Regions from separate parts of the Streptomyces sp. NPDC096310 genome, predicted to be linked through region 2. Evidence: riboswitches for the same ligand, from Rfam matches in the RefSeq annotation. Region 2 holds a riboswitch; each other region holds the start of a gene.

Region 1 (10,320 bases), on a different contig from region 2:
TCTGCTTCGCCAGCGTGGCCTGGATGAAGGACCATCCGACACATCCCGCGCACAGGACGGCCGCGATGGCCATGCCCGCGAACACCTTCCCGAGCCGTTCGTCCGCGGTGCGTCGCGCCCGCCCCGCCCCGAAGAGCAGCGCGTCGCGCATCCTGCGACGGCGTACCGTCACCGACTCCAGTAGTTGACTGTCGTAGTCCCGTGCCATGTGTCGTCCGTCGCCTCCCCCACTGTTTTGCCTGTGCAACATAGAACATCCGTCGGGTCCGGGCACACCCCGGGAGCCCGCGCGTCGCGGTCCGGGGAACGACGGGGAGGGACGGGCCACCCGTTCGGTCAGCTCCACGCGGGCCTGGTCGATCTTCCGGCGGATGTTCTTCTGCTGGGTGACCGCGGCCGGCGGGCTGGTTGTGCCCAGCGGGTGCGGCAACACGGAAAGCCCAGGTCGGAGATGGTCCGACCTGGGCTTTCCGTGTGCTGCGAGGGCTGGCGTCCGGCCGCCGGGATCACAGGAGGCGCTTGCGGCCCCAGGTGAGGACGAAGGCGACGACGGCGGCCGCGATCGTGAGCATGATGCCCGCTCCGAGCCACTGCATCGTCTGCATCTGGGAGATGGGGAGGTAGTCGATGGACCAGCCGATGACGTGCTGGGACTCCAGGCAGGCGGTGTGCGCCTTCTCGTTGTCGATCTGGTCGAGACAGGCGGTCCAGTCCAGGCGCTCTCCGGAGCTGGTGAGGAAGTAGGTGCCCTGTCCCTGCTGCACCGCCTGGGAGGGCAGCTCCGGGAGCCGGGCGTCGGGGCCCACGCCCTGATCGGTGTTGACCGACTGGATGTTCCCCAGGTTCAGTCGGAACCGGTCCCAGACGACCCCGATCGCCACGACGGCGCCGAGGGTGACCACCATCGACACCAGGGTGCGGCGCAGGAGCGTGCCGACCGCCACGCCCACGGCGAACGTGAGCAGGGCGTACGCCACCGGCATGACCCCAGTGACGTCGAAGAGCGCACCGCTGGTCCACTCAAGGGTGTCGGTGCGCCCCTGGGCCGGGCTCCACCACCAGTCGAACACGGCGCCGAGCGTGGCCGTGGACAGGGCGATCAGGGCGGCGGTCATGGCGAGCTTCGTGGTGAGCCACCGCAGCCGGCTGACGGACTGTGAGGTCACCAGCTTGGCCGTACCGGACTCCAGGTCGCCCGCGATGAGCGGGGCACCGAGGAAGACCCCCGCCAGGACCGGGATGTAGCCGAGGTAGCCGCCGAAGCTGAACAGCCGGCCGGTGTACTCCTCGAAGTCGGAGGGCGGACCGCCGGACTTCCCGGCCGAGGCGTCGTACGCGTCCAGGTGGTCCACCATCTGCCCGCGCAGGAAGACCATGGCGAGCGCGGCGAGGACGGTGAGGCCGATGAGGGTCCAGAACGCGGCGCGGTGCTGGCGCCAGACGAGCCAGGCCGGACCGCGCAGCCGGGGGGCGCCCTGACGGGGGGCCCGGCTGTTCCGGGAGCGCCCGGCGGGCGCCGAGTGGGCCGGGTCACGAGTGAGCGTGGTCATGCGGTCACAGCCTTCGTACGGTCGTGGGCGATGATGTCGTGGATGTCGCCGACCCGGGCGCTGGGGGCGATGAGCGCGGGCGCGTCGGGCGAGCGCAGATAGGCGAGCAGCAGCTCCTCCAGGGTGGGCGGCTCGGCCTGGCCGCCGTACTGGATCGGTGCGGCGAGACGCACCAGGAGGCCCGGCCGGCCGTCGCCGCTGCGGGAGTCGATGAGCCGGTGCGGGGCGACGGCGGGGTACGAGCCGTCCGCGGAGGCGGTGAACAGGGCGTGTGCGGCGCGCAGTTCGGTCACCTCGCCCGCGAGGCGCAGACCGCCGTCCGCGATGACCAGGAGGAAGTCGCAGATGAACTCCAGCTCGGAGAGCATGTGCGAGGACACCAGCACCGTCGTGCCGTGTTCGGCGGCCTCCGCCCGCAGGGTCGCCATCAGTTCGCGACGGACCAGCGGGTCCAGGTCGGACATCGGCTCGTCGAGGATGAGCAGTTCGGGGCGCTTCCCGAAGGCCAGCGCGAAGGCGACGCGGGTGCGCTGACCGCCGGACAGCGTTCCGATCCTCGCCCCCATCGGCACCTGGCCCGCGTGGACGATGCCCTCGGCGACCGCCTGGTCCCAGCGCGGGTTGAGTTCCCGGCCCAGCCGCAGGGTCTCGGCCACGGTGAACCGCCGGAACAGCGGCTTCTCCTGGGTCAGGAACGCGGTGCGCAGGACGGACTCCGTCGATCCCGGTGCCGCGCCGAACACCCGCAGGTCGCCGGTTGTCGGCCGGATCATGTGAGTGGCCAGACCCAGCAGGGTGCTCTTGCCGGCGCCGTTGGGGCCGACCAGCCCGCAGACCCGCCCGGCCGGGAGCCGGAAGGACACGTCCCGCAGGGCCCAGCCGCGCCGGTACTTCTTGCCGAGCCCCTGGGCCTCGATCGCGGACCCGCCGGCGCCGGCGGTGCGTGCGAACTCCGTTCCGCTTCCGTGGTGCGTCGCTGCGTGGTCCATGGGTGGCTCCTGTGCGTAAGGGGGGAAGGGAGAAGAAGGCGGCTGTGGGCCGGCGCGGGCGGCGTGTACGGCTGCCACGGTGGCCTGCCGCGCTGTGCCGGGCGGGGCGTCGCCGCGGGGGAGGGCGGTCGGACCGGTCACGTCCACCCCGTGGACCAGGACCACGCGCGGTGCCCCGCGCCCCGGCGGTTTCGCTCGGCGCGCCGCGCTCGTGAGACGGTGAGCGGGGCGGTGAACGGGGCGGTGCCGACGCGGGCTCCGGCGTCCGCGGAGTTCCCCGTCAGGGCGATGTCGGCCGTGATCATGACATGCTCCCTGGATGAGGAATGGCGACTGCCGCCCGATGGACACCACTCTTCTCCGCCGCGTTCCACGGCGGATCGGGCGAAAGACAGATCATCTGTGGCCGGCTCCGACTTTCGGCCGGTCGGAGGGAGGACGGTGAGAGCGATGGCGGAGGCGGCGGACGGAGCGGCCGCGCCCATGACCGCGGGAGGGAAGGGGCGCTCCCGGCTGCTGCCTGTCATGGCGTGGCTTGTGCTGGTCGCGTGCCTGGCCGTGCTCGGCGTGCTGGACGGGGTGGGCGGCTTCTACGCGGTCGAGGAACTCGGCCGCGCCAAGCTGATCGGCGCTGTGCTGGCCTGTGCTGCCGCCGTGCTCTCGCCCCGGCTCGGCAACCGCGCGCTGCCGGCCGTGGGCTGTGCGCTCGCGGTCCAGTCGCTGGGTGTCTCGGCCCTGCTGCGCGGAAGCAGTTCGTTCGGCAGGGAGGCGATGGGATTCGCCGAACCGGCGGCACTGGTGTGGCTCCTGCTGCTGGTCGCCCGGCGGGGGAAGCCGTCGTGGGCGTCGTTGGCCGTGTCGCTGCTCGGCATGGCGATCGTGCTGCGGCCGGTCGCGGCCGTGGCGCGGCAGTCCACCATCATCCTGGCGCTGCTCTTCGCCCTGGCGGCGGTCATGGCCCTGGGTATCGGTCTCGGGATGCGCCTGCTCCAGGTGGACCGGCGGCGGCAGGCGACGGCCCTGCGGTTGGAGCAGCGGACGGAGTTCGCCAGGGATCTGCACGACTTCGTCGCCCACCACGTGACCGGCATCGTGGTCCAGGCACAGGGCGCCCAGGCGATGGCCGAGAAGCGGCCCGACATGCTGCCCCCCGCGCTGCGACGGATCGAGCAGGCGGGCTCGGAGGCGCTGACGTCCATGCGGCACATGGTGGGGATGCTGCGCGACGCCGACGGAGAGGTGGCGCTGACTCCGCTGGCGGGCATCGGCGAAGTGCGTTCGCTGGTCGAGGAGTTCTCGTCCGTCGGCGGCGCCCGCGCCACGCTCGACCTGGAAGGGACCTTCGACGACCTGCCGGTGGAGGTGACGACCACGGTGCACCGTGTGGTGATGGAGGCCCTCACCAACGTACGCAAGCACGCGCACGGATGCACCGAGGTGCGGGTGCGCGTGGACCGCTCCGAGGACCGGGTCACCGTACGGGTCGGCGACGACGGACGGCAGCGCCATCTCTCCCACGGCGGCTTCGGGCTGAAGGGCCTGGCCGAGCGGGTGGGTCTGGTCGGCGGAACCGTCCAGGCGGGCCCGGTCACCGGCGGCGGCTGGGGCGTCGAGGCGGCGCTCCCGGTGTCCAAGGCGAAGGTGGCGGTGTCATGACGATCCGGATCCTGATCGCCGACGACCAGGCCATGGTCCGTGCCGGATTCGCGATGATCCTGGCGGCCGAGGACGACATCGAGGTCGTCGGGGAGGCCACGGACGGGGTGCACGCCCTGGAACTCGCCGAGCGCCACCGGCCCGATGTGGTGCTGATGGACATCCGCATGCCCCGCATGGACGGGCTGGAGGCGCTGCGCCGGCTGACCCGCCCCGGCACCGTGAATCCGCCGAAGGTCGTCGTGGTCACGACGTTCGACGACGACGAGTACGTCCAGCGTGCCCTGAGCGAGGGCGCCTCCGGGTTCCTGATCAAGGACTCAGGACCCGCCCTGCTGGTGGAGGCCATTCGCGCGGCCTACTCCGGTGAGGCGCTGGTGAGCCCGGCCATCACCGTACGGTTGCTGCGGCAGTTCCACGGCTCCGCGCCCGCGCCCCGCAAGCCGGACACCGCGCTCTCCGAACGGGAGAAGGACCTGGTGCGTCTGGTGGCGAGGGGGCTGACCAACGCGGAGATCGCCACCGAACTCTCCATCTCGGTGGGCACGGTGAAGACCCATCTCGGCAACGTGCAGATCAAACTGCCCGCCCGCAACCGGGTGGAGATCGCCGCCTGGGCCTGGGAGTCCGGCCTGGTCGGCGGGAGACGGTGAGCCGCGTGCGGGCGACGCGGGGGCCGGGGCGCCCGTAGGCACCCCGGCCTTCTGTCCGCTCCTCGGTCAGGACGCGGGGAGTTCGCCGCGGACCGTACGGGCGGCGGTGACCAGGTTCTCCAGGGAGGCCATGGTCTCGGGCCAGCCGCGGGTCTTCAGGCCGCAGTCCGGGTTGACCCACAGCCGGTCGGCGGGGATGGCCTTGAGGCCGGCCCGCAGCAGATCGGCGGCTTCCCGTGCGCTCGGTACGCGCGGGGAGTGGATGTCGTACACGCCGGGTCCGGCCTCGCGCGGGTAGCCGTGGGCGGCGAGTTCGTGGGCGACCTGCATATGGGAGCGGGCGGCCTCCAGGCTGATGACGTCGGCGTCGAGGTCGTCGATGGCCTGGACGATGTCGCCGAACTCGGCGTAGCACATGTGCGTGTGGATCTGGGTGTCCGGGAGCACGCCGCTGGTGGTGAGGCGGAAGGACTCGGTCGCCCAGTCCAGGTAGGCGGCGCGGCCGGCGGCGCGCAGGGGCAGGGTCTCGCGCAGGGCCGGTTCGTCGACCTGGATCACCGAGGCGCCGCCTGCCTCCAGATCGGCGACCTCGTCGCGCAGGGCGAGGGCGACCTGGCGGGCGGTGTCGCCGAGCGGCTGGTCGTCGCGGACGAAGGACCAGGCGAGCATGGTGACGGGGCCGGTGAGCATGCCCTTGACCGGGCGTGACGTGAGCGACTGGGCGTACGTCGTCCAGCGCACCGTCATGGGTCCGGGGCGGGAGATGTCCCCGGCCAGTACCGGCGGACGGACATAGCGGGTGCCGTAGGACTGCACCCAGCCGTGCCGCGTGACGAGATAGCCGGTGAGCTGCTCGGCGAAGTACTGCACCATGTCGTTGCGCTCGGGCTCACCGTGGACCAGGACATCGATCCCGGCCTTCTCCTGGAAGGCGATGACCTCCTGGATCTCGGCCTTGATGCGCTCCTCGTACCCGGCGGTGTCGATCCGGCCGGCCCGCAGGTCGGCGCGGGCGGTGCGCAGCTCGTCGGTCTGCGGGAACGAGCCGATGGTGGTCGTCGGCAGCAGCGGCAGTCCCAGGTGGGCGCGGTGCGCGGCGGCCCGCTCCGGGTACGGCTGGGCGCGGCGGCCGTCGGCGTCGGTGACGGCGGCGGTCCTGGCCCGTACGGCCGGGTCGTGGGTGAGGGGGGAATCCGTACGGGAGGCGAGGTCGGCCCGGTTGTCGGCCAGCTCGGCGGTGATGGCGCCGGTGCCCTGGGCCAGCCCCTTCGCCAGGGTGACGATCTCGGCGGTCTTCTGCCGGGCGAAGGCGAGCCAGCGCAGCACCCGCGGGTCGATGTCCCGTTCGGCCGCGGTGTCGAGCGGGACGTGCAGGAGGGAGCAGGAGGCGGCCACATCGACCCGGGCGGCCAGACCGAGGAGGGTGGCGAGGGTCGCGAGGGACTTCTCGTAGTCGTTGATCCAGATGTTGCGGCCGTTGACGACGCCCGCGACGAGCCGCTTGCCGGGGAGTCCGCCCGCGGCGGCGAGGTCGTCGAGGTTGGCCGCGGCGGCGTCGGTGAAGTCCAGCGCCAGCCCCTCGACGGGGGCCTTCGCCAGGACGGGCAGCGCGTCGCCGAGCCGGTCGAAGTACGAGGCCACCAGCAGCTGGGGCCGGTCGGTGCGGTTGCCGAGGTCGCGGTAGGCGCGGGCGGCGGCGTCCAGCTCGGCGCGCGTACGGTCCTGGACCAGCGCGGGCTCGTCGAGCTGTACCCACGCGGCGCCGGCCGCGCGCAGATCGGCGAGGACCTCCGCGTAGACGGGCAGCAGCCGGTCCAGCAGCGTCAGCGGCTCGAATCCGGCGGGCACGCCGGGGGCGGGCTTGGAGAGCAGGAGATAGGTGACGGGGCCGACCAGGACCGGGCGGGCGGTGTGCCCCAGCGTCAGTGCCTCGGTCAGCTCGGCGACCTGCCGGGTGGAGTCGGCGGTGAAGACGGTGTCGGGGCCGAGTTCGGGGACGAGGTAGTGGTAGTTCGTGTCGAACCACTTGGTCATCTCCAGCGGCGCCACATCCTTGGTGCCGCGGGCCATCGCGAAGTAGCCGCCGAGTGCGTCGGCCGCGACGGCCGCCCGGTGCCGCTCGGGTACGGCGCCGACCATGACGCTGGTGTCCAGGACGTGGTCGTAGTACGAGAAGTCGCCGGTGGGCACCTCGTGGACTCCGGCGTCCGCCATCTGCCGCCAGTTGGCCCGGCGCAGACCGGCCGCCGTCTCCCGGAGGGCGCCGGCGGTGACGCGGCCCTTCCAGTACCCCTCGACGGCCTTCTTCAGTTCCCGGTTCTGGCCCTGGCGGGGGTAGCCGTACACGGTGGCCCGTGCTGCCGCGGCCGCGGACTGTGTCGTCACGGAAATCTCCTTCGCGAGATGACTCCTGAACATCCCGGGGACGGGACGTGGGCGCGAAAGGGTGACGAACCCGACGGTCGAGACGGCGCCTCGGGCGCGCTGGTCCGTCCGGTATGTACGCCGACCCGCCCACGAGGTCACCGGGATATCCGCACGCGATCGGTCGCGTACGGGCAACGGGCAGGTCTTCGGACTCGCGGGCACGTCTGCCGGGGCAGACACCTACTGGCCGTCGCTTCCCGGACCCTGTACGTCGGATCCAGTGCGTATGACGGCGGTCGTTCCCGCTCACCGCTGCGGGGCAGTCCCGGATTCCCACCGGGTTCCCTCTTACGACGCGTCTGCCTGGATGGCAGGGCGAACCAGCTACATCCGCCAGGCTAGAGCGTGGGCAACCCGCCGGACGAATGTGTTCACATTCCGGAATGTGAGGTGGATCACGAGCCCGGCGTCTCCGCGAAGATCCAGCGGTTGGCGGCCAGCGCGTCGTCCGGCTCGGGGAGCGGGCCGCGGCCGTGGAGGCGGGTGAAATCGAACGGCGAGCGGACCGAGACCGTCCAGCCCCGCCGGGCGAGCTCGGCGGCCGACGCGGGGCGCGGATCCGGGTCGAAGAGAGCCGGCAGATCGATGTCGATCCGCGCCTTCGTCGTGGTGTAGACGGGACTGGCGCGTACGTCCGCACCCTCCAGGTTCTTGATCTCGTACGCCAGTGTGCTCCCGGGCGCGCTCAGCCGGTCCACCGTCGCGATGAGATTCCGCTCGGCCGCCGCCGGGAGGTACAGCAGCAGCCCCTCGACGAGCCAGGCGGTCGGTACGGCCGGGTCGAGCCCCGCGGCGATCAGCGCGTCGGCCCAGTCGAACCGGAGATCGGCCGCGACCGGTCTGCGCTCGGCCACGGGGACGGCACCCGACCCGTCGAGTACGGCCTGCTTGAAGGCCAGCATCTCGGCGGTGTCGATCTCGTGGACCACACAGCCGGGCGGCCAGCCGAGCCGGAACGCCCGGGAGTCCAGCCCCGCGCCCAGCAGCACCACCTGGCGCACGCCCGTGTCCGCCGTACGGAGCAGATGGTCGTCCAGGACCCGGGTGCGCAGGGCGAAGTACCGGCCGAGGCGGCCCCAGAGCGGGTCGGCGTTCCCGCCGGGGACCTGGTCGGGGCGGACCGGCCAGCCGGCCGAGGCCGGTGCCGCCCGGACGAAGCGCTCCGCGAACTCGTCCCGTGCCAGGGCGTCCGGGCGGTGGGTCTCGATGGCGCGGGCGGCGGCCACCATGAGGGCGGTCCTGCCCACGCCCCCGGCCACCCCGAGGGCCGGCTCCGGTGCCGTACCGGCGGCGGGCGGGGTCACCGGAACAGGCCCGCGGTCAGGTGGTCCCCGGGGATACCGGCCTTCTCGGGGCGGTAGAAGTCCCTGATGGCGTCCGCCCAGATGTCCACCGCGACACGGTCGTCGTCCGTGGGGTCGAGGGCGTCGAACAGGGCGTCGATGTTGGGCTGCCGGAAGCCGACGCCCCTCATCAGGCCACCGAAGACGGGACGGGTGACAAGGCCGTCCTCCTCCAGGGAGCCGAGACCGGCGAACGCCTCGGCGAACGCGTCGACCGTCGACGCGAACCGCTCCGGCGCCAGCACGCAGGCGGTGAACTCCTCCTGGCCGACCCGCCCGTCGCCGTCGGTGTCCAGTTCGGTGACGAGGGTCGTCCAGTACCGCTGGAAGGCGTCGAGCAGCGCGCGTTTCCGGGCGTCGGGTGCCGTGGGCACCGCCGCGACCACCCGGCGTCCCATCAGCTCGAAGTCGGCGGCCTCCAGATAGCCGTTCCCGTCGGCGTCGAACAGCGAGAAGACGAGCTGGACACGGTTGGTCGCCTCAACGGTACGCATGGCGCCCTCCTCTGCTCTCCGGTCTCCGGCTCTCGGGCCGCTTGCCCCTCCACTATCCGGGCGGGGCGGGCGCGGCGATACGGAAAACCCGCACCTGCACACGAACGAGCGCAATGGGCTGGGCGGCGCATGGAAGGCCACGGTTCTGGAAAGTGAGGCGCTCGCTTTGCCCGCACGTAGTATCGACGGGCGCCGCGCCGAGGCGCCGTACGCCGTACGCCGGCCACCGAGACCCGGACCCCCGGCCCCGGACCCCCGGCCCCGGACCCCCGGCCCCGGACCCCGGCCCCGGCCCCGGCCCGAGACCCGAGAGACTTCCACCATGGCATCACGCGCCCTGCTTGCGGATCCGGCCTTTCTCGCGTTCTGGGAGGAGCGGCATCTGTGCCTGCTCGCCACCCGCCGCCCCGACGGCACCCCGCACCTGGTGCCCGTCGGGGTGACCTACGACCCGCACGCCGGGATCGCCCGGGTCATCACCGGCGGCGGGACGGCGAAGGCCAGGAATGTCATCGCGGCAGGACCCGATGCGCCCGTCGCGGTCAGCCAGGTCGACGGAGCCCGCTGGGCCACGCTCGAAGGCACCGCCGTGGTCAACCGCGACCCCGAGGCGGTCGCCGAGGCCGAACGGCGTTACACCCGGCGGTACAAGCCGCCGCGAGTCAACCCGGAGCGGGTGGCGATCGAGATCACCGTGACCAGGGCCATGGGGAACTTCTGAGACCCCAGGGCGTGTTAGGCCCTAGAGCGGAAGCGTGATGCAGATGCTCTTGCCCCCGCCGTCCCCGTCCTGGCGGACGACCGCCGAGCCCGCGAGGCTCGACGTGAGTTCGACGACGGTCGCCAGTCCCGTGCTCGCGGCAGCCACGCCGGTGCCGGCCGTGGTACGCAGGGAGGGCTGATAGGGGTGGCGGTCGTGGACCGCGAAGACGAGGGTGTCGTGGCCGGCCGCGTAGCTGACGGTGAGGCTGGGGGAGACGGACGCCGCGTGCCGGACGCTGTTCGTGACCAGTTCGCTCAGGATCAGCAGGGCCGGATCGACGGCGGGGTGGTGCGGGCTGATGCCCCACTCGGCCAGCAACCGCTGGGTGGTCTCGCGCGCCGTCCGTACGGCGGCGGGCCGGGCGGGCAGCGTCAGCACATGGCGGTGGGGCAGCGGGGCGATACGGCGGCTCACCGCGCGGAGACCTCGGATTCCCGCAGTTCCT
Region 2 (10,320 bases):
GACCTCGAAGGCGAAGTTCATGTGCATGGTCTCGTCACGGAAGACCCAGTTCGTGCCGGTGGCCAGGCCGTGCAGCAGGCCGCGCGAGCGGAACCAGTAGACGTACGCGAACGCCCCGTAGAAGAACAGGCCCTCGATGCACGCCGCGAAGCAGATCAGGTTGAGCAGGAAACGGCGCCGGTCCGCCTGGGACTCCAGGCGGTCGATCCGCTCGACCGAGTCCATCCAGCGGAAGCAGAACCGCGCCTTCTCGCGGATCGACGGGATCTCCTCGACCGCGTCGAAGGCCGCAGCGCGGTCCTCCGGGTCGGGGAGGTAGGTGTCCAGCAGCGTCAGATAGAACTGGACGTGTACGGCCTCCTCGAAGAGCTGGCGCGAGAGGTAGAGCCGCGCCTCCGGGGAGTTGATGTGCTTGTAGAGCGTCAGCACCAGGTTGTTGGAGACGATCGAGTCGCCCGTCGCGAAGAACGCGACCAGCCGGCCGATCATGTGCTGCTCGCCGGGGGAGAGTTTGGCGAGGTCGGCGACGTCGGAGTGGAGGTCGACCTCCTCCACCGTCCAGGTGTTCTTGATCGCGTCGCGGTAGCGCTCGTAGAAGTCCGGGTAGCGCATGGGCCGGAGCGTCAGCTCGAACCCCGGGTCCAGGAGGTTCTTCCGCGTCGTCGTTTCCGTGGTCATTACTGGCATGCCTCGCAGGACTCGGGGTTTTCCAGGGAGCAGGCGATCGCCTCGTCGGCCGGGGTGATCTGTGCGGGGACGGGCTTCGGTGCCGGTGCCGACTGCCCGCCGGCCGCGCGCGCGATGCGGGTCGCCGGGCGCGAGCGCAGGTAGTACGTCGTCTTCAGCCCCTTCTTCCACGCGTACGCGTACATCGAGCTGAGCTTTCCGATGGTCGGCGTCTCCAGGAACAGGTTCAGCGACTGGCTCTGGTCCAGGAACGGCGTACGGGCCGCCGCCATGTCGATCAGGCCGCGCTGCGGGATCTCCCACGCCGTACGGAACAGCTCCCGCACCTCGGCCGGGATCCAGGTGAAGCCCGCCACCGAGCCGCTGGACTCGCGCAGCGCCTCGCGGGTCTGCGCGTCCCAGACGCCGAGCCGCTTCAACTCCGCCACCAGGTAGGAGTTGACCTGAAGGAACTCCCCGGAGAGCGTCTCGCGCTTGAACAGGTTCGAGACCTGCGGCTCGATGCACTCGTACACGCCCGCGATCGACGCGATGGTCGCCGTCGGCGCGATGGCCAGGAGGAGGGAGTTTCGCATACCGGTCTCCGCGACCCGGGCGCGCAGCGCCGCCCAGCGCTCGGGCCAGTTCAGCTCCACCTCGTAGTGGTCGGGGTGGAGCACCCCGCGTGCGGCGCGCGTCTTCGACCAGACGGGCAGGGGGCCGCTCCGCTCGGCGAGGTCGCAGGACGCCTCGTACGCCGCGAGCATGATCCGCTCGGCGATCCGGGTGGAGAGCGCGGCGGCCTCCGGGGAGTCGAAGGGCAGCCGCTTCTTGAAGAAGACGTCCTGAAGGCCCATCGCGCCCAGGCCCACCGGACGCCACTTGGCGTTGGAGCGGCCCGCCTGCTCGGTCGGGTAGAAGTTGATGTCCACGACCCGGTCGAGGAAGGTGACGGCGGTACGGACGGTCTCGTCCAGCCGCTCCCAGTCGATCTCACCGGTGGCCGCGTCCACGAACGCGCCCAGGTTGACCGAGCCGAGGTTGCAGACGGCCGTCTCGCCGTCGTCCGTCACCTCAAGGATTTCTGTGCAGAGGTTGGAGGAGTGGACGGTGTGGCCGGGCTCGGCGGTCTGGTTCGCCGTACGGTTCGACGCGTCCTTGAAGGTCATCCAGCCGTTGCCGGTCTGCGCGAGGGTGCGCATCATCCGGCCGTACAGCTCACGGGCCTTGATCGTCCTGCGGGCGAGACCGTCGGCCTCCGCCTTGCGGTACGCGGTGTCGAACGCGTCGCCCCACAGGTCGACCAGGTCCGGCACGTCCACCGGCGAGAACAGCGACCAGACGCCGTCCGCCTCGACCCGGCGCATGAACTCGTCGGGGATCCAGTGCGCGAGGTTGAGATTGTGGGTACGGCGCGCGTCCTCGCCCGTGTTGTCGCGCAGTTCGAGGAACTCCTCCAGATCCGCGTGCCAGGTCTCCAGATAGACACAGGCGGCGCCCTTGCGCCGGCCGCCCTGGTTGACGGCCGCGACGGAGGAGTCGAGGGTCCGCAGGAACGGGACGATGCCGTTGGAGTGGCCGTTCGTCCCCCGGATCAGTGAACCGCGCGAACGGATACGGGAGTACGACAGTCCGATCCCACCCGCGTGCTTGGAAAGCCGCGCCACCTGGTGGTACCGGTCGTAGATGGAGTCCAGCTCGTCCAGCGGCGAGTCCAGCAGGTAGCAGGACGACATCTGCGGGTGGCGGGTACCGGAGTTGAAGAGCGTGGGGGAGGAGGGGAGGTAGTCCAGCCGGCTCATCAGCCGGTACAGCTTCTCGACCTCGTCCAGCGCGTGCGCGCTCTCGTCCTCGGCCAGCCCGGCGGCGACCCGCAGCATGAAGTGCTGCGGCGTCTCGATCACCTGGCGGGTGAGCGGGTGCCGGAGCAGATAGCGGCTGTAGAGCGTACGCAGCCCGAAGTAGCCGAAGCGGTCGTCGGCGGCCGGGTCGATCAGCGCGTCGAGGCGGTCGGCGTGGAGCGTGACGAAGGCGGCCGTACGGTCCGCGATCAGGCCCTCGCGATGGCCGGTGGCGACGGACGCGGAGAACGACACGGCGCCCTGGGAGGCCGCCTCGTCGGCGATCGTACGGGTGAGCAGCCGGGCGGCGAGGCGGGAGTACGCCGGGTCGTCGGAGATCTGCCCGGCCGCCGCCTCCGTGGCCAGCTCGCGCAGCTCGGCCTCGTCCGAGCGGGCGTTGCGGCCGCGCAGCGCGGCGGCGGCGATCCTGCCCGGGTCGGCGTCGGGCAGATCGGCGGTCAGCTCGGTCAGGGTCCGCAGCAGCGCGGTGCCGGGGGCGTCGGCCTGCCCGGGGACGGTCGTCGCCCCGTTCTCGGACGGTGCCTCCGGGGCAACTGAAACCGGATCCGCTGGCGCGATGGTCACGTGGTGCTCTCCCTCGCTCGGCTCTGGGCCACGAGGAGGCACGGGTCCGCGCGCACGGCCGCACCCCATGCCTTCGCAGGGCGGCACACCGCGCCGCGTCCACCGGCCCAACCGCGAGGCCCGGACGTCTGGGCGCCCGGATCGGTCGAGCCGGACGCACTGCCGGCAGGTGTTCGGACTGGCGGGCACGACAAAGCGCGCCACAGTACACCGTTGCGGGACAGTTCCGGATTCACACCGGATTCCCCTGCGTCGACAGCGAGGTCGAGCATACATCTGGGGGGCGCGCGGTGCGCCACCCCCCAGATGTTGTGTCGTGGGTCGCTTCGACGGTCGTTGTCGGACCCCTCCGCTATCGTCGTTGTGACAAGGAGGAGGTATCCCCATGACGGTCATCGACTACGAGTCTCAGATCCATCCCGAGGAGTTCGACGAGGCCACCGCGATAATGGCCCGCACCATTACGAGCATTCGGCTGGAACTCATCGACGGGAAGATCAGGAGCAGGGTTGTGCCGGATGGGGACCACGGACGCATCGTGCAGTGGCTGACCCGTATCTGTATGCAGTCCCGTCCGGAGCTGTGGCTCCATCCCGACCAGGGACTCAAAGCGCAGACGTATCGGAAGGGCCGAGCCCGTCCGGATGCCTCACTCGCCCCCACGGATGCCTTCGTCGGCCAGGGGGAGTGGGCCGATCCTGCCCCGGTCCTGATGACGGTCGAAGTCACGTCGTACGACTCCGACACCGACAACCGTGACCGGGTGGAGAAGCCGCGTGCCTACGCCCAGACCGACATCCCGGTCTACCTGCTGATCGACCGGGACAACTGCGTTGTGACGGTCCACAGCGAGCCCGACGGAGTGCGGTACGAGACCATCCACACCGTGCCGTTCGGCAAGGAGATCACTCTCCCCGAACCGGTCGGGATCACGCTGGAGACCGAGCAGCTCAAGGACTGGGTGCGCTGAGGTGACGACGAACGGGCCGCCGGACCCGTGGAAGAGGTCCGGCGGCCCGTGGTTCGCGCGGTGCGGCTCGGCAAAGGCTCAGCAGCAGCGGAAGCCCTCGCGCGGGTCGGCCTCGCGGGCGTCCGTGCGGCTGCGTTCGAAGGCGCGGCGGGTCATGACCTCCCCCGTCGGGGCACCGGCGTCCGCGTGGGCCCGCGCGTGGGCCACGTACCGCTCGTACGCGGACTCGCCGGTGAACTCCCGTACGTACCAGCGGATCCGCCCCGCCACCTGCCGGACCCGCTCCGCCCGGCTCCGGGGCCGGGTCATGCCGGGCCCGTTCCCGCCGGGACGCTCTCCCGCTCCCTGGCGGTCCCGGCGGCGGCCAGCTCAGCCTTCTCCTCCTTGGTGGGGATCATGCCGGCCGGGGCGACGATCCTGGACTCGGTGTACGGGACCTCCACCAGCTTCACGCTCTCCGGATCACGGATCGCCTTGAAGCAGACCCGCCCGGCGTCCGCGATGACGACCAGGATGAGGACCGCGAAGAGCGCCGAGAGGACCCCGTCCACCGTGGAGTTGGTGACGACGGTGTGCATGTCGTCCATGGTCTTGGCCGGGGCCAGCACCTCGCCCCGGTCGATGGCCGACCGGTACACGTCGCGCTGGGTGAAGAAGCCCACCCTCGGGTCGCCCGAGAAGATCTTCTGCCAGCTCGCGGTGAGCGTGACGGCGGCGTCCCACGCGAGTGGCACGGCCGTCACCCAGGCCCACTTCAGGCGGCCGGACTTGACCAGCAGCGTGGTGCAGACGGCGAGCGCCACGGCCGCCAGGAGCTGGTTGGCGATGCCGAAGAGCGGGAAGAGCTGGTTGATACCGCCCAGCGGGTCGTGGACTCCGACCCAGAGGAAGTAGCCCCAGCCGCCGACCACGACCGCGCTGGCGAACCAGACGCCCGGCTTCCAGCTCACCTGGCGCATCGGCTTGTAGATGTTGCCGAGCATGTCCTGGAGCATGAAGCGCCCGACGCGCGTCCCCGCGTCCACCGTGGTGAGGATGAACAGCGCCTCGAACATGATGGCGAAGTGGTACCAGAACGCCTTCATGGCGGTGCCGCCGACGACCGACGAGAAGATCTCCGCCATGCCGAGGGCGAAGGTCGGCGCCCCGCCGGTCCGCGACAGCAGGCTGGTCTCCTCGACGTCCTTCGCCGCCTGGGCGAGCTGGTCGGGCGAGATGGTGAAGCCCAGGTTCGCGACCGCCTGCGAGGCGGATTCGACTGTACCGCCGATGACCCCGGCGGGGGAGTTGACCGCGAAGTAGAGGCCCGGGTCGATGATGCAGGCGGCGATCAGCGCCATGATCGCGACGAACGACTCGGTCAGCATCGCGCCGTAACCGATCATCCGGATCTGGGTCTCCTTCTGGACCATCTTCGGCGTCGTGCCCGAGGAGATCAGGGAGTGGAAGCCCGAGAGCGCGCCGCACGCGATGGTGATGAAGACGAACGGGAACATGGACCCGGCGAAGACCGGGCCGTCACCGCGGCTCGCGAACTCGGTGACCGCGTCCATCTTCATCGTCGGCAGCGCGACCGCCACACCCAGCGCCAGCAGCACGATCGTGCCGACCTTCATGAACGTCGACAGGTAGTCGCGCGGCGCCAGCAGCATCCACACCGGGAGCACGGAGGCGAGGAAGCCGTACGCGATCATCCAGATGACCAGCGTCCCGGCTTCCAGCGTGAAGGTGTCGGCGAGCGAGGACTCCGCGACCCAGCCGCCCGACACGATGGCGAGCAGCAGCAGCGCCACTCCGATGAGCGAGACCTCGGTGACCCGGCCGGGGCGCAGCACCCGCAGGTAGACGCCCATGAAGAGAGCGATCGGGATGGTCATGGCGATGGAGAAGACGCCCCACGGCGAGTGCGCCAGGGCGTTGACGATGACCAGCGCCAGCACCGCCAGCAGGATGATCATGATCATGAAGACGGCGATGAGCGCGGCGGCGCCGCCGAAGGGGCCGATCTCGTCCCGGGCGATCTGACCGAGGGAACGGCCGTCGCGGCGGGTGGAGAAGAACAGCGTCACCATGTCCTGGACGGCACCGGCGAAGATGACGCCCGCGACGATCCAGATGGTGCCGGGCAGATATCCCATCTGCGCGGCGAGTACGGGACCGACCAGGGGCCCGGCGCCCGCGATGGCCGCGAAGTGGTGGCCGAACAGCACACGCCGGTCGGTGGGGTGGAAGTCGACCCCGTTGTCGAGCCGTTCCGCCGGGGTGGCCCGGGTCTTGTCGACCTTGAGGACGCGGTTCGCGATGAAGCGCGAGTAGAAGCGGTAGGCGATCGCGTACGAGCCGAGGGCGGCGGCCAGCATCCACGCCGCCGAGACCTCCTCGCCCCGGGAGAGGGCGAGCACCCCCCAGCCCGCCGCGCCCACCAGCGCGACCAGGGTCCAGACGGCGATGGATCTCGGGCTGAGACCACCTGGGGTCTTCGGCCGGGTGTCCGCCGACGAGGTGTCGGTCGGCGCGGGCTCTGGCATGGCGAGTCGTCCCCTCACTGGTCACCTGCGTACTGCCTGACGCGTCACGCCCGATGCGTCATGCGACGTGCATCACGCGTAATGCGCAGGAAATCTAGGGGACCATCCCGGGACACGCCACCACCAGCCCATATCCCGGTACGTTAACTGCCCGCAGGGGGTGGGTTTATGTGGGCGTGGCGGTTTTTTTGTGCACGGGCTTCTCGCGCCGGGCCTTCGGTCCGGTCCGCTCCTAGGTCACGGGCGCGGGCGCTGGAGGCGGGCCACGAACTTGTAGCGGTCGCCGCGGTAGACGGACCGTACCCACTCCACCGGTTCACCGGCCGCGTCCAGCGAGTGGCGCGACAGCATCAGCATCGGCAGGCCCACGTCCGTACCGAGCAGCCCGGCCTCGCGCGGGTTGGCCAGGGCGGTCTCGATGGTCTCCTCGGCCTCGGCGAGATGGACGTCGTACACCTCCGCCAACGCCGTGTACAGGGACGTGTACTTGACGAGCGAGCGGCGCAGTGCCGGGAAGCGCTTCGCCGAGAGGTGCGTGGTCTCGATGGCCATCGGCTCACCGCTCGCCAGCCGCAGCCGCTCGATCCGCAGGACCCGCCCGCCGGCGGTGATGTCGAGAAGCCCCGCGAGGGTGTCGTCGGCCGTGACATAGCCGATGTCGAGGAGTTGCGAGGTCGGTTCGAGCCCCTGGGCGCGCATGTCCTCGGTGTACGAGGTGAGCTGGAGGGCCTGGGAGACCTTGGGCTTGGCGACGAAGGTGCCCTTGCCCTGAATGCGTTCGAGCCGGCCTTCGACGACCAGTTCCTGGAGCGCCTGGCGCACGGTCGTCCGCGAGGTGTCGAACTCGGCGGCCAGCGTGCGCTCCGGCGGTACGGGCGTCCCGGGCGGCAGCGTCTGCGTCATGTCGAGCAAGTGCCGCTTCAAGCGGTAGTACTTGGGTACGCGGGCCGTACGGGTGGCGGGTCCGCCCTCGGTCTCCGTACCGACCCCGTCCGTGGCCATGGCCTGCCTTCCCGACTCCTGCGCTGCTGCCGTCACCGGCTCCTCCGTCTGTCGCGGCTCACATGGTGGCACGGTCCGGCCACGGGTCGTCGCCCTCTCTCAGGTGTCGGTCCGATAACGGACACGACTGCCCTTCTTATACACCCTTGACACCCCTAAAGGTCTAGGCCAAGCTCACTCCCTACTGGTCTAGTGGTCTAAACCATTAAAGGGACCAGGGGGGTTGCAGTGTCCCTGAGGAGGGTGGCGTGAAGCGCAAGCTCATCGCGGCGGTCGGCGTCGCAGGCATGGTGATCGGCCTCGCGGCGTGTGGTTCCGACGACCCGAAGGGCGGGGCGTCCGGCGGAGATTCGGCGAAGGAGCTCACCGTCTGGCTGACGGTGGACGCCCAGAACAACTGGCCGGAGCTGGTCAAGGCCGCGGACGACGCGGTGGTCAAGAAGCACCCGGGCATCAAGATCAAGCACGAGTACTACGGATGGCCCGACAAGAACACCAAGCTCGACGCCGTGCTCGCCACCGACAAGGCCCCCGACGTGGTCGAGATGGGCAACACGGAGATGCTGGGCTACACGGTGAAGGGCGCCTTCGCCGAGCTGGACCCGGCGAAGTTCGACAACTCGGACGCCTGGCTCGACGGGCTCAAGTCGTCGGTGACGTACAACGGCAAGACCTACGGCGTGCCGTACTACGCCGGGGGCCGGGTCGCCAACTGGCGCAAGGACGTCGCCAAGGAGGCCGGGGTCACCGCCGTACCGAAGACCTACGCCGAGCTGACCGCCGGACTCGACAAGATCCAGGCGAAGCGGGGCGACAAGTTCAGCGCCTGGTACCAGCCCTCGCGCGACTGGTACGCGGCCATGTCCTTCGTGTACGACGCCGGCGGCTCCATCGCCGAGGACAGCGGCGGCACCTTCAAGGCGAACCTCTCCTCGCCCGAGTCCCTCAAGGGGCTGAAGGAGTACAAGAAGGTCCTGGACACGTACATGCACGCGGACAAGACCAAGGACGAGTCCGACCGTTACATCGTGTACGGCCAGGGCCAGTCCGGCATGATCTTCGCCGCCGCCTGGGAGGGCGCGACCGCCGAGGACCCGAAGAGCGACAAGACCGGCAAGCTCAAGGGCAACCTGGAGAACTTCGTGATGCCGGGTCCGTCCGGCGCCAACATGCCCGTCTTCCTCGGCGGTTCCGACCTGGCCGTACCGGTCAAGTCGAAGGCGCAGGCCACCGCCGCCGAGTGGATCAACGCCTTCACCGGCGCCAAGGGCCAGAAGGGCCTGATGGGCAAGGGCAACCTGCCGAACAACAAGACGGACCTCGCGACGCTGAAGGACGACCCGGCGACCGCGGTCCCGGCCACCGCGGCCGAGTCGAGCTGGTTCGTGCCGATGGCGCCGGGCTGGGGCCAGGTCGAGAAGGCCCAGGTGCTCCAGACGATGCTCCAGTCCATCGGCACCGGCAAGCAGTCGGTGGAGGAAGCCGCCAAGGAGGCGGACGCCGCCATCGACAAGGTCATCAACACCAAGTGACCTGAGGGCGGGGGCTCCCGTCCGGCACGATCCGCCGCCGTCCGGGCGATCTGCCGGACGGGAGCCCCCGCCCGGCCCGCTGAGGAGCGCGCGATGAGTGCCAGTGCCAGTGCCCCTACGAGTACCGGTGGCAGTGCCATGGAGATGACGACGACCCCGACGACGGCCGGTGACCCGCCCACGCGGCACGATCCGCCCGCGGGTCCTTCCGGGCCCGGGGCGAGACCCGGCAAAAACGGGCGCCGGGGCCGGGGGGCCGGCGGGAGCTCCGTACCCTGGCTGCTGCTCGCGCCCTGCCTGGCCGTCCTCGCGCTGGTGCTCGGCTACCCGCTGACGCGGCTGGTCACCCTCTCCTTCCAGAAGTTCGGCCAGCCCCAGCTCTGGGGGTTCCAGGCCCCGGAGTCCGCGGGCTTCGACAACTTCGCCACGGTCCTCGGCGACGGGGAGTTCTGGGCGGTCGTCCTCCGTACGATCGTCTTCGCGGCCGGGGCCGTCATCCTCACCATGGTGCTCGGCATGCTCATCGCCCTGCTCCAGCAGCGGGTCTCCGGCTGGGTGAAGACCCTGATCAACATCGCCCTGGTGGCGAGCTGGGGCATGCCGATCCTGGTCGCCGTCACCGTCTTCAAGTGGATGTTCGACACCGACTACGGCGTCCTCAACTGGGTGCTGTCCCGGATCCCCGGCGTCGACCTCATCGGCCACAACTGGTTCGCGAGCGGACCGCAGGGCCTCGCCGTGATCATGCTGCTGGTGGTCTGGGGCGCCGTACCGTTCGTCGCCATCACCCTCACCGCCGGGCTCACCCAGGTGCCCGCGGAGCTGGAGGAGGCCGCGCGGCTCGACGGGGCGGGCGCCTGGGGCGTCTTCCGCCATGTCACCGTTCCGATCCTCAAGCCCATCATCGTGATGCTCGCGACGCTCTCGGTGATCTGGGACATGGGGGTCTTCCCGCAGGTGTTCGTGATGCGCAATGGCCACCCCGAGGCGGAGTTCCAGCTCCTCACCACCTACTCGTACGACAAGGCGTTCGTCGTCAACGACTACTCCCAGGGCTCGGCGATCGCGCTGCTCACGGTCCTGCTCCTGCTGGGTGTGATCGCGGTCTACATGCGCCAGATGCTCAAGATCGGAGAGGTGGAGTGAGCGCTTCGACCCCTGTGGTGGCACCCGGTGGGCGCCGCGTCGGCGGACGC
Region 3 (10,320 bases), 160 kb from region 2:
CACAAACGCATACCCAAGCGGAAGATCGTATTCGCCGGGGGTGGCGCTGTAGCCGTTGCGGCGGCCGCGATTCTGCTGCCGAACGCCAATGCCTCACAGGGCGGCGAGCCGGAGCCGACGCCCAAGAAGGTGACCGCGGCAGCCGCCGGGGATCTCGCCTCTCAGATCGCCGCCCAGTTGGGCGATGCCTTCGCCGGGTCGTACTACGACTCCGCGAAGCAGCAGATCGTCATCAACGTCGTCGGTGACAACAACAAGGTCGAGCTCCAGGTCAAGCAGGCCGGAGCCGTCGTCAGAAACGTCAAGAACAGCACCGCCCAGCTCAAGGCCGCCTCGCAGACACTGAAGGCGCAGGCCACCATCCCCGGCACCGCCTGGTCCGTCGACCCCAGGACGAACCAGATCCAGGTCACCGCCGACCGCACCGTGACCGGTGCCGAGTGGAACCAGATCGAGTCGACCGTCACGTCGCTCGGCTCCGACGTGGCCCGCATCAAGCGGAGCGCCGGGGAGTTCAAGCCCCTGGCCGCGGGCGGTGACGCCATCTTCGGTGGCGGCGCGCGCTGCTCGCTGGGCTTCAACGTCGTGACGGCGGACGGCGCCCCCGGCTTCCTCACGGCCGGGCACTGCGGTGTCGCCGCCGCGGAGTGGGCGGACGCCCAGGACGGGCAGCCGATCGCCACCATCCAGGACGCGACCTTCGCGGGCGGCGGCGACTTCGCCCTCGCCGCGTACGACGACCCGGCGACCGAGGCTCTCAGCACGGTCGACACGGGTGACGGCCAGATCGTGGAGATCGCCGCCGCCGCGGAGGCGGCCGTGGGCCAGGAAGTCATCCGGATGGGCAGCACCACCGGGCTGGCCGACGGTTCGGTCACCGGTCTCGACGCCACCGTCAACTACGGCAACGGTGACATCGTCAACGGCCTCATCCAGACCGATGTCTGTGCCGAGCCGGGCGACAGCGGTGGTCCGCTGTTCACCGCGGACGGCGGCGCCATCGGTCTGACCTCCGGCGGCAGCGGTGACTGTACCGTCGGCGGCGAGACCTTCTTCCAGCCGGTGACGACCGCGCTGGAGGCCGTCGGCGCCCAGATCGGGGACGGGGGCGCCGGCGACGGTGCCGCTGATGCCGGTGCGGGTGACGGCGCGGCCGATGCGGGCGCCGGCGACGGTGCCGCCGATGCCGGTGCGGGTGACGGCGCTGCTGACGCGGGTGCTGCCAACGCGGGTGCGGGTGATGGCGGTGTCGCCGACGCGGGTGCTGCCAACGCGGGTGCCGGCGATGGTGCCGCTGATGCCGGTGCGGGTGATGGTGTCGCTGATGCCGGTGCTGCCAACGCGGGTGCTGGTGATGGTGCCGGTGACGCGGGTGCCGGTGATGGTGCCGGTGATGTCGGTAACGGCAATGGCAACGGCGACCAAGGCAATGGAAACAACAACAACGGAAACAACAACAACGGCAACCGCAACGGTCACTGACCCTGCGTCGCCCTCTCGGAAGGACCCCCCGGTCAGGCACCCCGCCGACCGGCGGGGTCCTTCCGGCGTCTCACACCGTCGGTACGCGGGTGAACCGGCCCACCACAACCAGGTCCGCCTCCACCCGCGCCGCCGTCGCGCGCAGCTCCGGCAGGACCTCCGCGAGGCACGCCCCGACATCGCGGCGGCTCGTGTGCATGGCGACGTTCACGGCCGCCACGACCGCGCCCGTACCGTCCACGACCGGCACCGCGATCGAGCGCAGCCCCTCCTCCAGCTCCTCGTCCACCAGGGCGTACCCCGCACGGCGTACGCCGTCCAGCAGCGCGGCCAGTTCGGTAGGGCGGGTGACCGTGTGCCGGGTCAGCGCCCTCGGTTCGGCGCGCGCGAGCCGGGCGATGAGTTCGTCGTACGAGAGAGCGTCCAACAGTCCGGCCAGCAGGACCCGGCCCATGGACGTCGCGTACGCGGGAAAGCGGGTGCCGGTGGTGATGTTGACGTTCATGATGCGCCGCGTGGCCACCCGGGCCGTGTACTGGACGTCGTCGCCCACCAGCACCGCCAGGGACGCCGAGTCCTGTACCCGCCCCGCGAGCGCGGCGAGATGGGGTGCGGCGATCTGGGGGAGTGTCGTACGGGACAGGGCGGCGAAGCCGAGCGACAGCACCCGCGGGGTGAGCCGGAACGTCCGGTCCGGCGCGGCGGTGACGTAACCCAGATGTTCCAGGGTGATCAGGGCGCGCCGGGCGGTGGCCCTGGCCAGGCCGGTGGCCTCGGCGACCGCGCTGAGCGTCAGCGCGTGCCCGCCCTCACCGAACGCGGTCGGTACGGTCAGTCCGCGGGCCAGGGACTCGATGAACTCCCGCCCCAGTTCCTGCTTGGACGCGCCGGTCCACGCGGCCAGCGCGGAACGCCCCGACCCGGGCAGCCGCCCGGCGGCGGGTTCCCCGGCGGGGCGGGCCAGTTCGCGTTCCATCCGGGCCACGGCCGCCCGTAGCCGGGGCAGCAGGGTCTCCCGGAGCGAGGCGGCGCTGTGCCTGCTGGTGTGGCTGACCACGCTCGCGACACAGACCGGCTGTCCCGCCCGGGTCTCCGACGGGGTGTGGAGCGGTACGGAGAGGGCGATCAGCCCCGGTTCGACGAGCTGGTCGTCCAGCGCCCAGCCGTCCTCCCTGGCCCGCGCCGCCAGCTCCTCGAAGCGCCGGGCGTGCCCCGTCCGGCCGCCGTACGCCGCCCCGTCGTCCCGGGGCGGTACGGCGGGGAAGCCCAGGTCCTCGGGGTCGGCGGCCCGGCGGGCCCGCCACCGTGCCCACTCCTCCCCGGTCCATCCGGCGGCGATCAGCGGCCCGGGCGCGGTGCGTTCGGCCGGCAGCAGATCGCCGATGCGGAACGTCAGCGACATGGCGCGACGCCGTGTGCTCTGGTGGACGAAGCGGATGCCGTCGCCGTCGGGGACGGCCAGGGACACCGACTCGTCCAGCTCGTCCGCGAGCCGTTCGGCGAGGGGGCCGAGCCGTCCCGGCAGCCGTGACGCGGACAGATAGGCGTTGCCCAGCTCCATGAGGCGCGGGGCGAGCACGGCGTCATGCCCGGTCAGCCGTACGTATCCCATGCGGGCCAGCGTCGCGACGACCCGGTCGAGCGTGGCGCGGGCCAGACCCGTGGTGCGGACCAGGGTGCCGATGCTCGCGCGGCCGTCGGCGTCGCTGAGCGCGCGCAGCACCAGGATGCCGCGCATCAGCGGTTTCACGGCCTCTGCGGGCACCTCGCCGGCGGGCGGAAACGGGGAGGGCGGAAAGGGGGCGGGCGGCATGGTGCGGGTCTCCGGTCTCCCGGGCCCCGGCTTCGGGCCGTGCTGGGACGGGGCGTTGACATGGGTCCCCGGTGAACGCAGACTCAGTGGGCCCAGGTGGACGATAGTTCACCAGCGGTGACGGGCGCCTTCGAGACCTGCCTCCAGCTCGCACAGCTCGACCGCATCGTGTCCTCGCCGCACGCCGCCGCACTGGCCGGGAACTACGCGGGGCTTCCCCTGGCCGGCCCCCCGACCGGCCCGGTGGAAGCCCCTGCGAGCGCCCCCGTGGCGGATTCCTCCGTATGAGTGAACCAGCCCCGTACGGGCATCTGAGGGTAATCCCGCACGTACCCCTGCCCACCCCCATGAGGCAGGGGTGCGTGCGGCCACACTGACCGCTCCCCCCTGAGAACGGTCGAAACGTCAGGACCCTGACCGGAGAAACGGTATCGCCGGACCCCTCCGGCGTGTGACGGTCAATCGACCGACAATCGGCACGGGAAATGTGACGGGTGAGACGCCGAGTGGTGCAAGAGGCGAATGAGACGCACAAGACGCATGAGACGAAACCCGGCCCCTCGAAACCCGGCCCGGCCGAACGGGAATTCGTCGCCTTCGCGTTCCGGTACGCCCACCGGATCAGGGTCGTCGTGGTCTGCTCCGGGGCCCTGCTCGCCGTACCGGCCATGCCCGTCGGCGCCGTGCCCGCCGCCTCCGCAGTCTCCGCCGGGGTCATCGTCTGGAGCGTGCTGCACTACCGGCTCGCCCGGGCCGGCCGTCACCCCCGCCGGACCCTCGTCGCCGACCTCGGGGTGCTGACCGCGCTCTGTCTCACCCAGGCGCTGACCATTCCCGCCTCCCAGACCCGGTACGGCAGTACCTGGGTGCTGGTCGTCGTCAGCATCGTCGCCGTCGCCTACCAGCTCACCCACCCGGCGCGGCTCGCGCTGCCGCTGGCCGGCCTGCTCGCCGCCGTCGATCTGGCCGGCGCGGTGCTCGACCGTCCCGACGGCTGGACGTACGCGCTGCCCAATGTGGGGTGGCTCTTCGTCCAGACCCTGCTCTGCCAGGGCATGTACCGGCTCGTGCTGCGCGGCAGCAGGGCCGCCGACGCGGCGGGCGCGCGGGCCGCCGAGGCCCGGCGGCGGCACGATGTGGCCCAGGCGCAGCGGTCGGCCGAGCGGGAACATCTCGCCACCCTGCACGACACGGCGTGCGCCACCCTGCTGATGGTCTCGGCGCACGGCGCCTCCCTCAGCCCGGACGTGGTCCGCACCCAGGCGGCCAAGGACCTGCGCAGGCTGGCGGCGGAGCGCGCGCCCGCGGGGACGGACAAGACCGATGAGCCCCATGAGATGCGTGAAGCGTACGAGGCGTACGAGGCGGGCGGCCTGGCCGACCTGACGCGGGAGCTGCTCGCGGAGCTCGACGGCCACCCGCTCTCCGTACACATCGCGTTCGACCGTGCGCCCGGCTCCCTGGGCCCGGTCCCGCGCGCCGCCGCCGTCGCGCTGCGCGGCTCCCTGGGGGAGGCCCTGCGCAATGTGGACCGGCACGCGGGCGTCGGTGTCGCGACGGTGACGGCGGTCCGGGACGGGGACACCGTCACCGTCGTCGTCCGCGACGAGGGCACCGGCTTCGACCGGGCGCGCGTACCGGCGCACCGCCGGGGACTGACCCGTTCGATCGTCGAGCGGATGGAGTCGGCGGGCGGCCGGGCCACGATCGCCTCCCGCCCCGGCGAGGGCACGACCGTACGGCTGGAGTGGCCCCGTGTCTGACGCGCGGTCACCTGCCCCTGCCGGCAAGGAGGCGGACGGCGTCGGCGCCGATCCGCTGACCGACCGGATCGCCCGGGACATGCGCGCCGGGCTGCGGGTGGCCGGGCTGTTCATCCTCACCGCCGTGCACCTCGGGCTCGCCCTGCCCGCCCTGCTCGCCAGCCTGCGCGGCTACGACCAGCCCTGGGTCCAGCTCTTCGCGTTCACCCTGCTGACCCTTCTGATCATGGTGGACGCGCTGCTCGGCGCCGATGGGCGCGGCCGGCCGCGCCCGTGGGTGGTGCTCGGTCTGACCTGCACCGTCGTGGCGTCGACCGTCGCCACCAGCCGGCTGCCCGTGGAGGACTTCATCGGCACCCCGCACTGGACGTTCCTGGAGATCGGCTGGTTCGGGGTGCTGCTGCTCTTCGACGCCGGGCTGGGGCCGACGCTGGTCTTCATCGGCGGCCATCTCGCCGTGACGCTCGGTCAGTTGCTGCTCGCCGGGGTGCCGACCCGTGAGGCCGCCTCCGGGATGGCCGTCAGCGCCCTGGCCATCTGCACCTTCCAGGTGGCCGCCGCGATGCTCGCCCGGTCGCTCGGGGAGTGCGCCGCCGCCGCGAGCGCCACAGGGCGCGAACAGGAGCGCGTCCGTACGGAGGCCGCCGTCGCCGCCCAGGTCCACGCCGACCAGCGGGCCCGCTACGCCGAACTCGGCCGCTCCGTCCTGCCGTTGCTGACCGGGCTCGCGGACGGTGCGCTCGACCCGGGGGACGGGGCGGTACGGCGCCGCTCCGCCGTCGAGGCCGCGCGGCTGCGGCGGCTCTTCGCGGAGCGCGACCACGCGCACGATCCGCTGCTCCACGAACTACGGGCCGGTATCGACGTCGCCGAACGCCAGGGCGTCGACGTACAGCTCGCCGTACGCGGGGCCTCGGCCCCGGTGGACCGGCGGCTGCGCCGCGCGCTCACCGAGCCGGTGCTCGCCGCGCTGGCGACCGCCGAGCACAGCGCCCGCGCCACGGTGGTGCGCAGCGGCGGCCTGGTGCGGGTGAGCGTGGTGACGGACGGCCCGGCGACGGCGCTGACGGAGATCCCGGACGCGGCCGAGCAGGGGGTGCGGGTGCGTACCGTACGCAGCGAGGGGCGGCTGCTGGTCGAGGCGTCCTGCGTCCTCGACACCGCTGCCGACGGAGCCGCTGCGAGCGACGGCGCCGCTCCGGGCGGCAGGGTCGCTTCGGCCGGCGCCGGCGGCGCCGACGACGTGGTCGCCGCCGTCCCCGGCGCCCGGGGTCACAGCTCGTCCAGCGATGTCAGCCCGTCCTGAATGGCCCGCGCGACCAGATTGGCCTTGGTCGTCGCGGGCCGGCCCGCGTTGGCGTACTTGATCCTGACCCGCTCCAGATAGGTGTTCACCGTACGGACCGAGAGCCCCAGGCTCGCCCCGACCATCGCCTTGGACTCCGACTGGAACCACTCCAGCAGCACCTCCACCTCACGCGGGGTGAGCGCGGGCCGCCCCTTGCGCGCGTCGCTGCCGAACGCCCCGGCCAGCGCGGGCGGGGTGTACGGGCGGCAGTCGGCCGCCGCCAGGGTCGCCGCCATGAGGTGCCGTTCGCCCTCCGCCTTGGTGAGGTAGGTGAACGCGCCCAGATCCAGACAGGTCAGCGCGGTCTCCTGGCTGTCCTGCATGGTGTAGACGATCACCTGCCGCTCCCGCGCGACGAGTTGCCGCAGCTCGGGGTAGGCGGGCAGCCCTGCCGACCTGCCCGGGCCGAGCTGGAGGTCCAGCACCACGACGTCCGCGTCCCGCCCTGGCCCGCTCGTCGCCACCGACAGATCGGGGCCCTTGGCGGTCACCGCGATCGGCCGCTCCGATGCCGCGTACCAGGACTCGATGCCCGCGAGGACCACGGGATGGTCGTCGATCAGGGCGACCTTCACGGGCGCGGTTTCGGCCATGCCCCATTGTCCGCCGCGCGGGCCGCCACCGGGCGGAAAGCGCCGGAAAGTGCCGCAGGGGGGCGGGAAAACGCCTGTGATAGCTTGCCGAGGCCAGTCGAACCCATGTACGTGGGTCAGGGAATCCGGTGCGAATCCGGAGCTGACGCGCAGCGGTGAGGGCGACGGGCGGGGCATCGGCCACTGGACGGCAGTCCGGGAAGGCGCTCCCGTCCGGATGACCCCGAGTCCGAAGACCTGCTGGCGGCCTCCGTCCGCGTCCCGTGGCGGGGGAGCACCGTACGACCGGGCTCCGCGCATGGGCCCTCGACGCAGAGGAACGACTCCGTGCCGATCGCACGCCTTGCCCGCCGTACCACTCTTCTCCTCGCGGCCGGCGCCCTGTTGCTGACCGGCTGCGGCGGACAGGGGACGACCACCACCCGGGACAGCGCCTCCGGGGCCGGATCGGGTTCCGGGGCGGAGGCCAGGTCCGGGGCCGCCGGTTATCCCCGTACCGTCACCAACTGCGGTCAGAAGGTACGGATCGACGCGCCGCCCGAGCGGGCCGTCTCGCTCAACCAGGGCACCACGGAGATCATGCTCTCCCTCGGCCTCGGTGACCGGATGGCCGGCACCGCCACCTGGACGGACCCGCTGCCCAAGGGGCTGGAGAAGGAGAATGCCGAGGTCGAGCGGCTGGCCGACAACAATCCGTCCTTCGAGAAGGTCCTCGACACCGAGCCCGACTTCGTCGCCTCCTCCTTCGAATCCACCCTGGGCAAGGGCGGTGTGGCCACGCGCGCGCAGTTCGGGAAGCTGGGCGTGCCGACCTATGTCTCCCCGTCCGACTGCGCCAAGGACAACTCCGGCGACACCGACGGATCGCGCGCGACGCCGCTGACGATGGAGGACATCTACGGCGAGATCCGCGATCTGGCCAGGGTGTTCGACGTCGAGGAGCGGGGCGCCACGCTCGTCCGGAGCCTGAAGGAACGGATGAACAAGGCGGTCGCCGGGATCGACACCAAGAAGGCGGCGGAGACCACCTTCCTCTACTGGTTCGCCAACTCCGAGGCCCCCTACATGGGCGGCTGCTGCGGGGCGCCCGGCATCATCACGCGGACCGTCGGTGCCAAGAACGTCTTCGACTCCACCCATGACGAGTGGCCCCAGATCAACTGGGAGACGGTCGCCGACCGGAACCCGGACTTCCTGGTGATCGGGGATCTCTCCCGCAGGTCGGAGACGGCCGAGACGGCGGCCAAGAAGATCGAGTTCCTGGAGACCAACCCGGCCACCAGGAACATGGACGCGGTGAAGCACCGGCGGTACGTCCGGCTCAGCGGCCAGGCGATGAACCCGAGCATCCGTACGGTGGAGGGCGTCGAGCGGGTGGCGGCGGCGCTGCGCGCGTACGCGCCCGCCGCGTGAAAACCACGGAACGGGCGTCGGGGACGCCCGCCGCGCCGCACGCGTCCCCGGACCCGTCCGCACCGTCCGCCCCGGCCCAGGACGGCCGGTTCCACCGGATCCGGACGGCGGCCTGGCTCCGCCCGGCAGGCTGGGCCTGTGCCCTCGCCGCGCTCGCGCTCTCCGTCGCCGTGGCGATCACCATCGGGCCCGCGGACATCCGGGTGGGCGACGTCTGGTCGGTCGTCGCCGCGCATCTGGGCCGGGGCGAGTCGCCCCTCACCCCGATCCGTGACGGCATCGTCTGGAACCTGCGGCTGCCGCGCACCCTGCTCGCCGCGGTGTGCGGCGCCGGGCTCGCGGTGTGTGGCGCGATCATGCAGTCCCTGCTGCGCAACCCGCTCGCCGACCCCTTCGTCCTCGGTGTCTCCTCGGGGGCGTCCACCGGCGCGGTCCTGGTGGTGGTGCTCGGGGCCGGGGGAGGGGCGCTGTCCATCTCTGGCGGGGCGTTCCTCGGCGCGCTGTGCTCGTTCGCGATGGTGCTGGCGCTCAGTCACACACTGGGCGGGACGACGGACCGGGTGGTGCTCTCCGGGGTCGCCGCGATGCAGCTCTTCTCCGCGCTCACCTCCTTCGTCGTGATGACCGCCGCCGACGCGGAGACCACCCGCGGGGTGCTGTTCTGGCTGCTCGGCTCGCTCGGCGGCGCCGGCTGGACCGATGTCCAGGTCTGCGGCGCGGTCCTCGTGGTGGCGCTGGTGGTGTGCGGCGGGTACGCGCGCACGCTCGACGCGTTCGTCTTCGGGCAGGACGCCGCGGGCCACCTCGGTGTCTCCGTCGCCCGTACGCGCCTGGTCCTGCTCTGCGCCACCGCGCTGCTGACGGCCGCGCTGGTCTCCTCGGCGGGCGCCATCGGCTTCGTCGGGCTCGTCCTGCCGCACGCGGCCCGCGCCCTGGTCGGCCCGGGGCACAGCCGGCTGCTGCCGGTCACCGCGGTGACCGGGGCGGTCTTCCTGGTGTGGGTCGACACCCTGGCCCGTACGGTGCTCGACCCGCAGGAGGTGCCGGTGGGCGTGGTGACCTCGCTCATCGGGGTACCGGCGTTCGTGCTGGTCCTCCACCGCACCCGGAGGACCCGATGACCGGTCCTCCACCGCACCCGGAGGACGCGATGACGAGTACGGTCGCGCCTGGCCTGAGCGCCGAGCGGGTCTCCCGTACCGCCGGGGGCCGCCTCGTCCTCGACGGGGTCTCCGTGGCGCCCGCGCCCGGCGCCACGGTGGGGCTGCTGGGCCCGAACGGCTCGGGCAAGTCCACCCTGCTGCGGCTGCTCTCCGGGGTCCTCGCCCCCACCTCGGGCGTGGTCACCCTCGACGGCAGGACGCTCGGCGAGGTGGGCCGCAGGGCGGTCGCGCGCCGGGTCGCCGTGGTCGAGCAGCAGACCGACACCCAGGTCGAGCTGAGCGTGCGCGAGGTCGTACGCCTCGGCCGTGTCCCGCACCGCCGCGCCTGGTCGGCGCCGTCCGCCGAGGACGAGGCCGCCGTACGGACGGCGCTGGACCGCACCGCGCTGACGGACCGCGCCGACCAGTCCTGGCACACCCTGTCGGGCGGCGAGCGCCAGCGCGTCCAGATCGCCCGCGCCCTCGCCCAGGACCCCCGCGAACTCCTTCTGGACGAGCCGACCAACCACCTCGACATCCAGCACCAACTGGAGCTGCTGAACCTGGTCGCCACGCTCCCGGTCACCACCGTCATCGCCCTGCACGACCTGAACCTCGCCGCCATGTACTGCGACGAGGTCGTGGTCCTGCGCGAGGGGCGCGCGGTGGCGGGCGGCGCCCCGGGCGAGGTCATCACCGAGGACCTGATCGCGGACGTCTACGGCGTACGGGCGGCGGTCACCCCGGACGCCGCCGGGGGCCGCCC

The links. A riboswitch is a leader RNA that binds a small molecule or an ion and turns the genes downstream of it on or off. The one in region 2 is predicted to bind cobalamin.
Region 1: it holds a riboswitch for cobalamin, as region 2 does, so the genes downstream of both, metE (5-methyltetrahydropteroyltriglutamate--homocysteine S-methyltransferase) here and ACIQ7D_RS12590 (ribonucleoside-diphosphate reductase subunit alpha) in region 2, are expected to answer to the same signal.
Region 3: it holds a riboswitch for cobalamin, as region 2 does, so the genes downstream of both, ACIQ7D_RS11910 (ABC transporter substrate-binding protein) here and ACIQ7D_RS12590 (ribonucleoside-diphosphate reductase subunit alpha) in region 2, are expected to answer to the same signal.

Annotation. Positions count from the first base shown of each region.
Region 1 covers NZ_JBIWFO010000007.1:130,018-140,337, forward strand. Annotated here, with positions in the region: gene ACIQ7D_RS16740 (hypothetical protein) at 1-208, opposite strand, end outside; gene ACIQ7D_RS16745 (ABC transporter permease) at 507-1,550, opposite strand; gene ACIQ7D_RS16750 (ABC transporter ATP-binding protein) at 1,547-2,539, opposite strand; gene ACIQ7D_RS16755 (hypothetical protein) at 2,677-2,844, opposite strand; gene ACIQ7D_RS16760 (sensor histidine kinase) at 3,023-4,195, shown strand; gene ACIQ7D_RS16765 (response regulator) at 4,192-4,848, shown strand; gene metE (5-methyltetrahydropteroyltriglutamate--homocysteine S-methyltransferase) at 4,915-7,233, opposite strand; cobalamin riboswitch at 7,395-7,597, opposite strand; gene ACIQ7D_RS16775 (SAM-dependent methyltransferase) at 7,671-8,579, opposite strand; gene ACIQ7D_RS16780 (EF-hand domain-containing protein) at 8,576-9,112, opposite strand; gene ACIQ7D_RS16785 (pyridoxamine 5'-phosphate oxidase family protein) at 9,435-9,833, shown strand; gene ACIQ7D_RS16790 (ATP-binding protein) at 9,855-10,289, opposite strand; gene ACIQ7D_RS16795 (ArsR/SmtB family transcription factor) at 10,286-10,320, opposite strand, start outside.
Region 2 covers NZ_JBIWFO010000004.1:358,079-368,398, reverse strand. Annotated here, with positions in the region: gene ACIQ7D_RS12595 (ribonucleotide-diphosphate reductase subunit beta) at 1-678, opposite strand, end outside; gene ACIQ7D_RS12590 (ribonucleoside-diphosphate reductase subunit alpha) at 678-3,092, opposite strand; cobalamin riboswitch at 3,239-3,381, opposite strand; gene ACIQ7D_RS12585 (Uma2 family endonuclease) at 3,478-4,062, shown strand; gene ACIQ7D_RS12580 (YbdD/YjiX family protein) at 4,141-4,371, opposite strand; gene ACIQ7D_RS12575 (carbon starvation CstA family protein) at 4,368-6,590, opposite strand; gene ACIQ7D_RS12570 (GntR family transcriptional regulator) at 6,828-7,592, opposite strand; gene ACIQ7D_RS12565 (extracellular solute-binding protein) at 7,841-9,124, shown strand; gene ACIQ7D_RS12560 (carbohydrate ABC transporter permease) at 9,269-10,270, shown strand; gene ACIQ7D_RS12555 (carbohydrate ABC transporter permease) at 10,267-10,320, shown strand, end outside.
Region 3 covers NZ_JBIWFO010000004.1:197,622-207,941, reverse strand. Annotated here, with positions in the region: gene ACIQ7D_RS11940 (S1 family peptidase) at 1-1,482, shown strand, start outside; gene ACIQ7D_RS11935 (IclR family transcriptional regulator C-terminal domain-containing protein) at 1,553-3,295, opposite strand; gene ACIQ7D_RS11930 (hypothetical protein) at 3,413-3,583, shown strand; gene ACIQ7D_RS11925 (sensor histidine kinase) at 3,805-5,058, shown strand; gene ACIQ7D_RS11920 (hypothetical protein) at 5,051-6,364, shown strand; gene ACIQ7D_RS11915 (DNA-binding response regulator) at 6,331-6,999, opposite strand; cobalamin riboswitch at 7,077-7,259, shown strand; gene ACIQ7D_RS11910 (ABC transporter substrate-binding protein) at 7,327-8,412, shown strand; gene ACIQ7D_RS11905 (FecCD family ABC transporter permease) at 8,511-9,533, shown strand; gene ACIQ7D_RS11900 (ABC transporter ATP-binding protein) at 9,530-10,320, shown strand, end outside.